2 regions of the Thioalkalivibrio sp. ALM2T genome follow, and region 2 is predicted to be linked to the other one. Evidence: predicted binding sites of a transcription regulator. Region 2 holds the regulator's gene; the other holds the start of a gene.
What was found. The regulator LexA, encoded in region 2, represses DNA repair genes until DNA is damaged. The targets are predictions, from matches to a motif close to TACTGTNNATATNNACAGTA.

Region 1 (5,979 bases), on a different contig from region 2:
TGGTGAGCCTGAGAACAAAGCGATCGTAAAGGGCGCTGCGCATCACTTCCCCTTGAGTTGGTCCGTGGCCGAAGAGTCAGGCGAAGCGTGGATGCCCCCCGGCGTAGGTACTAAAAACCGGCGTGCGGCCGCACACCGAATCGCCATGCCAAACCGACACCTCAAACTGGCATCTTGTTTGCACATCCCTCCATCAGAGGGGATGCAGCGCCATTTTTCCGTCATGCACAGATGGAATCGCCCCTCGAGGACGTGACGGCAAACACCCTGCCAAGGAGGGTCACAAAATGATCAATCTGTTCCTAACCCGACGCCAACTGTTTATTTTGGTGGTGGGCACCCCGCTGGCCACCATCCTGCTTTTTGTTCTGGGCGTCTATTCAGGCGCCGCGATCGGCGCCCCGGGGCCCGTCGCCGCCGAACCGGACGAATCGGCTAGCCAACACACCAACCCGCCTCTGGAAATCGAACATCGCTCTCCTTCGATCCTGCACACGGCGGTGCCCTTGTCCATCCAGGACAGCGAGACCGTTGCGGAACCCGCGCCCCGCCCTTTCTCACGCGCTAGCCACTCGGTCCGAATTGAAAGGGAAGCCCGCGAGACACCCCCGGAAGCGACCCTCGCAACCAAGCACGCCCCGGCGGAGGACAACCCCGCGCAGCACCACTTGTACTCTATCCAGGCTGGCGTATTCGCGGAACTGGCGAACGCCCGGAAACTTGATCAGACACTGAAGGGCCAGGGTCTTTCCAGCCGTCTGGAGGTGGTCGACGGCCCGGAAGGGTCTTCCGAGCGCTACCGGGTTCGCATCGGGCTATTCGCCACCCGCACCGCCGCGATGGCCACCCTCGAGGCACACGATCGGGACGCACTCCCAGGAGCCTTCATCGTGGCGCGGCCGCTGAACCGTTCCTGACCCGCCCCACAGAACAGACCTGCACACAACGCATCCGGCGGGACGGTGCGGCCCCGACACCGCGCTTCGATCACGAAGGGCTTCAGGCCGTGCGCGGAAGGCGACGCAGGTAACGCTCCTGGTCGGGGCTCTCGATCGCGCCGGGACGCGCCGCACGAACCTCCCGGATGGCATCGTCTGGCGAGTATCCGCGTTCGATGAGGGTCACAGCGGCAATGGTGCCCGCACGGCCCTGACCGCCCCCGCAGTGGAACACCACGCGCTCGCCGGCCCGCAACCGCTGGTGGACCTGCGGCCCGACATCCTGCCAGCCCTCTTCCCAGGGCCGATCGGGGGCGGCCATGTCGCCGATCGGAAGATGCAGCCAGCGCACCCCTGCCGCCTGAACGCTCTTCCCGAGATCCGGGACACCCAGATCAGTTAGCTCGGACCCCTGATTCAGGGTCACGAGTACGTTCGCACCCCAGTCCCACAGCGCCGCCAGATCCGCCTCCACGTCCTGCGCCGCGCAACTCGTTCCATCCGGCCGCTTGCCGGGGCAGCGAGTCATGCCAATCGCCCCGCCCTCGGGCAGATGAATGACCCCGATGTCGAGCGAAGGGGTCTGGCCGGCCTTGGGGAATGTCATGGCGTGCTCCTGCCGTGGGGGTCGAAATGGTGCATCTAAAGATAGGGACCAATCAGGTGCGTGATCCACCCCGCCAGGCGTCGCCGCAGCGGCCGGTTCTCCCAGTCCTCGATGGTCAGGCGCTCGGCATCGGCCTTGTCCACCTCGATCAGTTCGCGGATCTCGCGGGCGAAGCCTTCGTCCCAGATGTTCAGGTTGGCCTCGTCGTTCAGGCGAAACGACCGGTTGTGCAGATTCGCGGAGCCGATACTCGCCCAGCGGTCGTCGATCGCCATCAGCTTGGAGTGGTACATGCGCGAATGATACTCGTACAGTTCCACCCCGGATTCGAGCATCGGCCGCCAGCGATTGACCGATGCATGACGGAAGAAACCGAAGTTCATGCTGTCGCCCGGGACCAGCACGCGAATACGGACGCCCCGGTTGGCCGCCTCCTCCAGTACCTCCAGGAACCGCGGATCGGGATAGAAATAGGCCGTGCCGATCGTGATGTGCTCTTCCGCCGCGGCAATGGCATGCAGAAACATCAAGCGCACCCGGTGACGCCCCTCGCGCGGGGCACTGTTAACCATCTGGGCATCGCGATCCCCCATTTCGGACAGCTCGGGGAAATACGCCTTGCCGGTGGGCATCCGCCCCGTGGCATCCAGCCAGGTCTCCAGGAACACCGCCTGCAGATGGCCAACCACCGGGCCCTGGATGCGGAAGTGATTGTCGCGATAGCCATCGCGGTCGTCACCGTCAACCCAGGGATCGGCCACGTTGGCCCCCCCGATGAAACCGGTATGACCGTCCACCACCAATAGCTTGCGGTGCGTGCGGTGATTGAAGCGCGACAACTGGTACCAGGACGGCTCGCGCCAGCGCACCAGCTCCACCCCGGCCTCTTCCATGCGTTCGAACATCTCCGGGTCCGCATTGCGCGAACCAATGAAATCCAGCATGGCATGCACCCGAACCCCGCGTTCCGCCGCACGCGCCAGGGCCTCGGAGAAGAGGGCCGCCTGCTCGCCCCAGTACTCGTATACCTCGAAGGTGACCGAATGCTCGGCGTTTTCGATCGCCTCGATCTTGGCCGCGTAGATGGCCTCGCCGTCCTGTAACAGGTCAATGCGGTTGCCGCTCACGATCGGCTGCTGCAGGAGCAGGCCCATGTCCCGCCGGAACTGCTCCGACGAAGTCCCGTACTCCAGCGCCAGCGGCTCTTTCAGCCGGTCCGGTTTCGGCAACGCATTGAACAGCACCACATTCCCCAGCGCAAAGATCAGGGCAATCAGCACCATCGGGAGCAGGACGTAGCGCATGGGGTCTCCAGGCGGGCAGCGGATATATGAGGGGTTTGCCGCAGTGTACACAGCCGATTACAACAAACTGGGGAGCAGTTCGTCAGAGGCCTGGATCCCGCGACCGCGTCCCAGCGTAATGGGTTGGCGATCCCTGCGGTCATTGTGGGGCGGATTCCATATACTGTATATATCGACAGTACATGGAAATCGAAGCCCATACCCCCACCCGCAAGCATCCTGTCGCCCCCCCGGCTTATGCCGAACTGACGACGCTCAGCAACTTCTCGTTCCTGCGCGGGGCTTCGCACCCGGAGGAACTGGTCGAACGGACGCAGGCGCTGGGCTACCGCGCGCTGGCGCTGACTGATATCGCCTCGCTGGCTGGTGTAGTACGAGCACACTCGGCAGCAAAGGAATGTGGGTTGCACCTGATCCTGGGGGCGACCTTCCGGCTTGCCGATGGCCCCACTCTGACCCTGCTAGTGCGCAATGCCACGGGGTATTCCGCCCTGTGCCGATTGATCACCCGGGCCCGCGGCGCGGCGGACAAGGGACACTACCACCTGACGCGCGCCGACCTGGATGCCCTGCCCGCCGAGAGCCGCACCGGCTGGCACAGCCTGCTGCGGGTCGACGCCGACAGCCCAGGGGCGGCGCTCGCCGCAGCGGCCCACTGGCTGTCCGGATGGGCCGCCCCAGGTCAGGGCCACCTGGCCGTGAGCCAGTTGCGTACCCCCGAAGATGCCACTCTGACGGCACGCGCCCGGGCGCTGGGAGCCGCCACTGGACTCCCGATCGTCGCCTGCGGCGACGTGCACATGCACCGGCGCGGCCGGCGCGCCCTGCAGGACGTGCTGACCGCCCTGCGCCTGCGTACGACGGTCGCGGAGGCGGCGCAGGAACGCTTCCCCAATGGGGAACGCTGCCTACGCCCGCGGGCCGAACTGGCCGCGCTGTATCCCGCCGCCTGGCTTGAGGCCAGTGTGGCCATCGCGCGGGACTGCGACTTCTCGCTGGACGCGGTCACCTACCGCTACCCCACCGACCCGTTGCCGAAGACCATGACCCCGGCCGCCTACCTGCGCGAGGAGACCCTCAAGGGCGCGCTCAAGCGCTGGCCCGATGGCATCCCGGCCCCCGTGCGCGAACAGATCGAACGCGAACTGGGCATCATCCACGAGCTGGGCTACGAGCCCTACTTCCTGACCGTCTACGACATCGTGTGCTTTGCCCGTGGCCGCGGGATCCTGTGCCAGGGGCGCGGCTCGGCCGCGAACTCGGCGGTTTGTTACGCACTCGGCATCACCGCGGTCGATCCCTCGCGCTCCAGCATGCTGTTCGAGCGCTTCATCTCCGCCGAGCGAGGCGAGCCGCCGGATATCGACGTCGACTTCGAGCACGAACGCCGCGAGGAGGTGATCCAGTACATCTACCGGCGCTACGGCCGCGAACGCGCCGCGCTGGCCTGCACGGTGATCCGCTACCGCCGCCGCAGCGCCCTGCGCGACGTCGGCCGGGCGCTGGGCATCTCGCGTGCACGGCTGGATGCGCTGACCGCCAATCTCGCCTGGTGGGACGACGGCATCCCCGCCGAGCGCCTGCACGAGGTCGGGCTGGCCCCGGACGGCGCCCTGGCCCGCCAGTGGCAGACGCTGACCGCCGAGCTGCTCGGCTTCCCGCGCCACCTGTCGCAGCACACCGGCGGCTTCGTGATCGCCGACGGCCGGCTGGACGAGTTGGTCCCCATCGAGAACGCGGCCATGCCGGAGCGCTCGGTGATCCAGTGGGACAAGGACGATCTTGATGCGGTGGGCCTGCTGAAGATCGACGTGCTGGCGCTGGGGATGCTTTCCTGCGTGCGCCGCGCACTGGAGCTGATGGCGCATCACCGGGGCCGCGACTGGGGCCTGGCCGACATCCCCGCCGAGGACCCGGCGGTCTATCGCATGCTGCAGAAGGCCGACACCCTGGGCGTATTCCAGATCGAGTCGCGCGCGCAGATGAGCATGCTGCCGCGCCTGAAGCCCGCAAACTTCTACGACCTGGTGATCGAGATCGCCATCGTGCGCCCCGGCCCCATCCAGGGCGAGATGGTGCACCCGTATCTCAAGCGCCGCGCCCACCCGGAACGGGTGCGCTACCCAAATAGCGAGGTGAAACGCGTGCTCGGCCGAACGCTGGGCGTGCCGATCTTCCAGGAGCAGGTGATCGAGTTGGCGATGGTCGCGGCCGGTTTCTCCGCCGGCGAGGCGGACGGGCTGCGCCGCGCGATCGGCGCCTGGCGCCGCACCGGCCAGCTCGCGCGCTACCGCGAGCGCCTGATGGACGGCATGCGTGAACGGGGGTATCCGGAGAAATTCGCCGAGCAGCTGTACAAGCAGATTCTCGGTTTTGGCGAATACGGATTTCCCGAGTCGCACTCGGCGAGCTTTGCGCTGATCACCTATGTCTCGTCCTGGTTCAAGTGCCACGAGCCCGCGATCTTCGCCTGCGCCCTGCTGAACAGCCAGCCGATGGGCTTCTACGCCCCGGCGCAGATCGTCGCCGACGCCCGCCGCCACGGCGTGGAGGTCCGCCCGGTGGACGTGCGTTATAGCGACTGGGAGTGCACGGTGGAACCGCTGGCCGGGAGCGACGCGCTGGCCCTGCGCCTGGGTCTGAACCGCATCGGCGGACTGGCGCGCGACATCGCCGAGCGCGTGGTCACCGCCCGCGTTGAACGGGCCTTCGCGGACGTCCCGGACCTGGTGGCCCGTGCCGCCCTCACCCGCGCCCAGGCCAATCGCCTCGCGCGCGCCGACGCGCTGAAGGGCCTGGCCGGCAACCGCCACCAGGCGCGCTGGGCCACCGAGGCGGTGGAGGCGCCCCTGCCGCTGTTCGCCGAGGGGCCGGGCGAGACCGTGCGCGAGGCCGACGTGACCCCGTTGCTGCCCCGCCCGGATGCGGTGGACGACCTGGTGCAGGACTACGCCACCCAGGGCCTGAGCCTGGGCCCGCACCCGCTGGCGCTGATGCGCCCGTTCCTGGAACAGCACCGCCTGGCCACCGCCGCCAGGCTACTCGAACAACCCGGCTACAGTGGCGCCCGCTACGCCGGGCTTGTGATCACCCGCCAGCGCCCCGGCTCGGCCAACGGCACGGTATTCCT
Region 2 (5,979 bases):
CGGTAGCCCGCAGACTGGCAGGGGCCCCGCCGGAATCAGGCGTTGACGGCAGCCGGTTCGGCAGCGCGTTCACCCAGGCGGCGGCCCGTGGCGTTGAGCACAGCCTGCAGCGTGGCGGCCGTGGTGTCCTCGCCCAGGGCGACGCCCACGGAGCGTTCGCCATCGACCTGCACATCCACGGCGGCCATGGCGCGCGCCTCGGTGCCGGACTCCATCGCGTGCTCGTCGAAGTGGGTGACCTTCACCTGCACGCCACGCTCGGCCTCCATGGCGGAGGTCAGCGCCGCCACCGCGCCGTGGCCCTCGCCGCGCAGGCGGGATTCACGCCCGGGCGGGCCCATGGTCGCATCCAGCCGCACCACAGGACCGTCCTTCTCGATCTCGTAACGCACCAGATCCCAGCCGGTAACCGGCGTCAGGTAGTGCTTTTCGAACAGCTCGTGGATGCGCTTCGAGGAGACCTCGATCTGCGAAGTCTCGGCATCCTTCTGCACGATGCGGGCGAACTCGATCGCCAGCCAGCGCGGCAATTCGATGCCGTAGTCGCGCTCCAGCACATGCGTGACCCCACCCTTGCCGGACTGGCTGTTGATGCGCACGACCTCCTCGTAACGCCGGCCCAGATCGCTCGGGTCGATCGGCAGGTAGGGCACGTTCCAGTGGCCGCCCCGCTCCTTGTAATGCGCCAGGCCCTTGCGAATCGCGTCCTGGTGACTGCCGGAGAAAGCGGTGTAGACCAGCTCGCCCGCCCACGGGTGGCGCGGGTTGATGGGCATGTCGGTGCACTCCTTGTACACGTCCATCAGCCGTTCCATGTCGGACAGGTCAATGGTCGGGTCAATGCCCTGCGAGTACAGGTTCATGCCGACGGTGACCAGGTCCATGTTGCCGGTGCGCTCACCATTGCCGAACAGCGTGCCCTCCAGGCGGTCGGCCCCGGCCAGTAGCCCCAGCTCGGCCGCGGCCACGCCAGTGCCCCGGTCGTTGTGCGTATGCAGCGACACGCAGAAATGCTCGCGGTACTGCACGTGGTCGCAGAACCACTCGACCTGGTCGGCAAAGACGTTCGGCGTGGCGGACTCGACCGTGGCCGGCAGGTTGATCACCACCTTCTGACCCTGGTCCGGGCGCCAGATCGCATTCACCGCATCAACCACCTCGACCGCGAAGTCCAGCTCGGTGGTGGAGAAGCTCTCCGGCGAGTACTGGAAGATCCAGTCGGTCTGCGGGTACTTCGCCGCGTAATCCCGCACCCAGCGCGCGCCGTTCTCGGCAATGCCGCGCACGCCGTCGCGATCCATGCGGAAGACCTGCTCGCGCTGCGCCGGGTTGGTGGAGTTGTACACGTGCACCACCGCGCGCGGGGCGCCCTCCAGCGCCGCGAAGGTCTTCTGGATCAGGTCCTCGCGCGCCTGGGTCAGAACCTGGATGTAAACGCCCTCGGGGATGCGGTCCTCCTCGATCAGGCGGCGGGTAAAGTCGTAGTCGATCTGCGAGGCGGACGGGAAGCCGATCTCGATCTCGGTCAGACCGACCCCCACCAGCACCTCGAAGAAGCGCATCTTCTGCTCCACGCTCATCGGGTGCACCAGCGCCTGGTTGCCGTCGCGCAGATCCACCGCGCAGAAACGCGGGGCGACAGTGGTCTGCTGCGCCGGCCAGCGGCGATCGGACTTGTCGATCGGCGGGAACGGGGCGTACTTGGTGTGATCGAAGGCCATCGTGTTCGTCTCCTGTGAGGGGCGCAGCCTCGCTGTGGGGTCGGGTGCCGCGCTCCGGATTTCTATCTGTGCATTATCCTAACGCATTGTCCCCGGCATAACCTTGCGTTTTTCCCTAAGAACGCAATAGTTGCGCACTATCCTTGCGCAATAAAGCCACATTAGAGCAATATTTAACCATGAAACCCGAACCACACCGACTCGACCGCTATGACCGCCGCATCCTCGAGATCCTGCAGGAGGATGCGAGCCTGTCCAATCAGGCCCTGGCCGATCGCGTGGGGCTCAGCCCCTCCCCCTGCCTGCGTCGGGTGCGTGCGCTGGAACAGGCCGGCGTCCTGTTGAGCCGCGTAGCCCTGCTGGATCGGCGCAGCCTGGGGCTGGAGCTGACCGCCCTGATCCATATCGGCATGGACCGCCACACCCCGGAGCGCTTCGCCCACTTCGAGGAGACCGTGGCGAGCTACCCCGAGGTCCAGCACTGCTACCTGATCACCGGCCAGTCGGCGGACTACATGCTGCAGGTGGTCGTCCCCGACATGGATGCCTACCAGGAATTCCTGCTGCGCCGCATCACCCGACTGGAGGGCGTGGACAGCGTCCATTCCAGCTTCGTGCTGCGCCGCGTGGTCGACCGTACTGCCCTGCCACTGGACTACACCCCCACCTGAATACCACCTCAAGACCCAGGACGGATGGACCACGAAGCGCACGAAGGCACGAAGAAAGGCAACGGCCGGTAGGATGTGATGAGCAGAGCGAATCGCATCGTGTAGCCATCCCAAGGTGGCCAGGTTCCCGGATCGATGCGTTTCGCTTCGCTCAACAGCATCCTGCGTCCAGGCCGCGACACCTCCTTGGGTTTTCTCCGTAATTCTCTGTGGCGCAACCGCCCCTGATCTTCTTCGCGCACTTCGTGGTGGAACAAACCGGCCGTCAGGAGCAAACACGCACTCCGGATGGATGCGCCGCTCTTGTCCTCGCGCCAACCACCCCTGTACTGTATATATAGACAGTAAATGGAGGGTGCCCCGTGTCGCTCACTGCACGCCAGCAAGCCATCTTCGACTACATTAGCGAGACCGTCGCCACCCAGGGCACGGCACCGACCCGCAGCGAGATCGCCCGGGCCTTCGGCTTCCGCTCGCCCTACGCGGCCGAGTGCCATCTGAAAGCCCTGGAGAAGAAAGGCGCGATCGAACTGCTGGGCGGCACCTCCCGCGGCATCCGCCTGCCGGGCGCCGCCCGTGGCGCACCGGCCGAACTCCCGCTGGTCGGGCGCGTCGCCGCCGGCTCGCCGATCCTTGCCACCGAGCATATCGAGCGCCACTACCGGGTCGACGACGCCCTGTTCCGCGCCCGCCCGGACTATCTCCTGCGCGTACACGGCGAGAGCATGCGCGACGCCGGCATCCTCGACGGCGACCTGCTGGCCGTGCGCCAGACCCCGGAGGCCCGGCCCGGCCAGATCGTGGTCGCCCGCATCGAGGACGAGGTCACCGTCAAGCGCTTCGCGCAGGACGGCCCAAAGGTGCGCCTGCTCCCGGAGAACCCCGACTTCGCCCCCATCGAGATCGACCTCGAACGCCAGGAACTGGCCATCGAGGGGATCGGCGTCGGCGTGCTGCGCGATCTCGACCCGCAGGCCTAGGGAAACACCGACTCATGTACACACTCGCGTTGGCACCCCAGGTTTTTTTCCGAGACAAGGCGCGTCGTGCAGCGGGTAGTGGTTCCACCCGCCCGTTTTTGATGTCTTCGGGGCACAACGCAGGATCGGGGAACCTGGGGTGCCAACCCCACAAACGATTGAAGGCAGGGGCTCGACCGCCCGTTGTTGATGAAAACGGGCGTACGCACAGCGTTGCGGCTCCCTTGTGCAGAATGACTTCACGGCAGTCACCGCGCCTTGTTCGCACGCAAAAGCGACGCGAGCGCGAGCGTGTACATGAACCAGTGTTCCCTAAGCCATGAGCGCGCTGGATACCCTGCTCGACCACCCGGCGCTCTGGCGCGGGCGCAGTGCCGCCCCGGCCCCGAATGCCCCGGTCTGGCCCAGCGGCCATGCGGAACTGGACCGGGCCCTGGGCGGCGGCTGGCCGCGCGGCCAGCTGATCGAACTGCTGGGCGCCCCGTTCGGCTGTGGCGAGACCCGGCTGCTGGTCCCCATGCTCGCCGCCTGCGGCCGCGACGGCTACTGGATCGCGCTGATCGCACCGCCGGCCACACCCTGGCTACCCGGCTGGCAGACCCTCGGCATCCCGCCGGAGCGGGTGCTGCTGATCCATACCGAGCATGATCGCGACACCCTGTGGGCCGGCGAGCAGTGCCTGCGCGACCCGGCGTTCGGCGTCCTGCTCGCCTGGCTGCGCGACCCCGTGGAGACGGCCCTGCTGCGCCGGTTGCGTCTGGCTGCCAGCGAGAGCCGGGCCTGCGCGATCCTGTATCGGCCGCCGGGCGCCGCGGCACAGCCTTCGCCGGCCCACCAGCGCCTGCGCTGGCAGCCCGCGGCCTCCGGCCTGGAACTGCACTGCCTGAAGGGGGCCGGCCACTGGGCCCGCTCCGGCCACCCCCTGCAGGTTCCCGAACCACCGGAGGCCTGAGATGGGCCAGCCTGCCCGTCCCTCGCGTGCGGCCACACACCCGGAGCCGGTTCGACAACAACTGAGCCTGCTTCCGGCCGCAGCCCTGCCCGCCACCGCACCCCGGCCACCGGAGACGCATACCGCCACCCGCGACGCCCGGCCGCGGCAGGAACACTGGATGGCAATCGACCTGCCGCACCTTGCGCTGGACGCGCTGGCCCGGACGGAGCCGGACCCCGGGCGGCTGCAGCGTCCCCTGCTGGTGGTGGAATCCGACCCTGCCCCCCGGGTGCACGCCGCCAACCGCGCCGCCCGCCAGGCGGGTGCCCGTCCCGGCATGGCGCTGGGGGATGCCCTGGCAGTGCTGGATACCCCGGAACTGGTCGAGCATGCCCCGGACACCCTGCAGGCCCAACTGGAGATGCTGGCCGGCGTATTGCTGCGATTCTCCGACCACGTGCACCCGGAGCCGGAGGCACAGCGCATCCTGGTGGAGGTCGGGCGCAGCCGCCGCCTGTTCGGCGGCCTCGAGGCCCTGCGCGACCAAGCGCGGGACACCCTGACCGAACTGGGCTTCCATCCCCGTATTGGCCTGGCCCGCAGCCCCGCCGCCGCGCGCCTGCTGGCCCGTCTGCGCAACCCCGCGATCGCGGAAGACCCCGAGGCCCTGCGCCGCATCCTGTCCCCGGTTCCGCTGGAGGCCCTGCCGCTGGCCGCCGCGACCCGCGAGGGCCTGCGCGCCGTGGGCCTCCGCCAATTGGGCGATCTGCTGCGCCTGTCGCGCCCCGAACTGGCCCGACGCCACGGACCGGAGTTACTGGACCTGCTGGACCGCCTGCTGGCGCGGCGCGCGGAGACCCTGCCCCGCTTTGCGCCACCCCCGGTGCTGGATCTGTCCCTGCGGCTGGAGCACGAGATCCACATCACGGCGACCCTGGCCTTCCCGCTCAAGCGGCTGCTGCGCCAGGCCGAGGCGCAGTTGCGCGGCCTGAACCGCAGCCTGCAGGGGATGACACTGGAACTGGCCCACCGCGAGGCGTGTACCCGCATCTCACTGGAGCGCGGGCAGCCGGGCATTCGCACCGACGAGTGGCTACCCCTGTGGCAGACCCGGCTGGATCGCGAGACCCTGCCGGCGGCGGTGATCGGCCTGCGCCTGCAGGCACCCCGCTTGCTGGACCCACCGGCCCGGGGCGACAGTCTGCTCGCCGCAGACCCGGCAAGCAGACCACCGGCCGATCAGCTACCTGCCGTGCTGGCTCGCCTGCGCGCCCGGCTGGGCGAGCAGGCCGTCGCCCGTCTGATCAACCGCCGCACACCGAGACCGGAGGATGCCCAGCGGCCGCGACACGATCTCGCCACCACTCCGGCCCCCACCGCTCCAACCCCGGGCCAACGGGCCTGCGGAACGGCCCTCTGGCTACAGGGCCCCGAGCCCGCCGCGCCCCCCAACCAGCCCCAATGGCTGGGACGACTGGAAGACGGCTGGTGGGATCACGGCCAGGACGCGCGCCGCGACTACGCTTGCAGCCGCGACCGTCAGGGCCGCCGGCTCTGGCTGTACCGCTGCCTGCGCAGCGCCCAGTGGTATCGCCAGGGTTACTGGGGCTGAGGGGGGGATGTCGCGTCAGCGGTGGTATTCGCCCGCGCGCTCCGGCTGGTACTCGACCTCT

Region 1: the regulator LexA is predicted to act here: its motif matches at 3,011-3,030, upstream of F816_RS0100365 (error-prone DNA polymerase).

The regions. Positions count from the first base shown of each region.
Region 1 is NZ_KB906556.1:82,547-88,525, reverse strand. Features, by position in the region: gene F816_RS0100385 (class I SAM-dependent methyltransferase) at 1-43, opposite strand, end outside; gene F816_RS0100380 (SPOR domain-containing protein) at 288-917, shown strand; gene F816_RS0100375 (cyclin-dependent kinase inhibitor 3 family protein) at 1,000-1,545, opposite strand; gene F816_RS0100370 (phosphatidylserine/phosphatidylglycerophosphate/cardiolipin synthase family protein) at 1,581-2,849, opposite strand; gene F816_RS0100365 (error-prone DNA polymerase) at 3,032-5,979, shown strand, end outside.
Region 2 is NZ_KB906560.1:135,140-141,118, reverse strand. Features, by position in the region: gene F816_RS0107580 (2-isopropylmalate synthase) at 36-1,721, opposite strand; gene F816_RS0107575 (Lrp/AsnC family transcriptional regulator) at 1,901-2,392, shown strand; gene lexA (transcriptional repressor LexA) at 2,755-3,372, shown strand; gene imuA (translesion DNA synthesis-associated protein ImuA) at 3,692-4,324, shown strand; gene F816_RS0107560 (DNA polymerase Y family protein) at 4,485-5,918, shown strand; gene rnk (nucleoside diphosphate kinase regulator) at 5,934-5,979, opposite strand, start outside.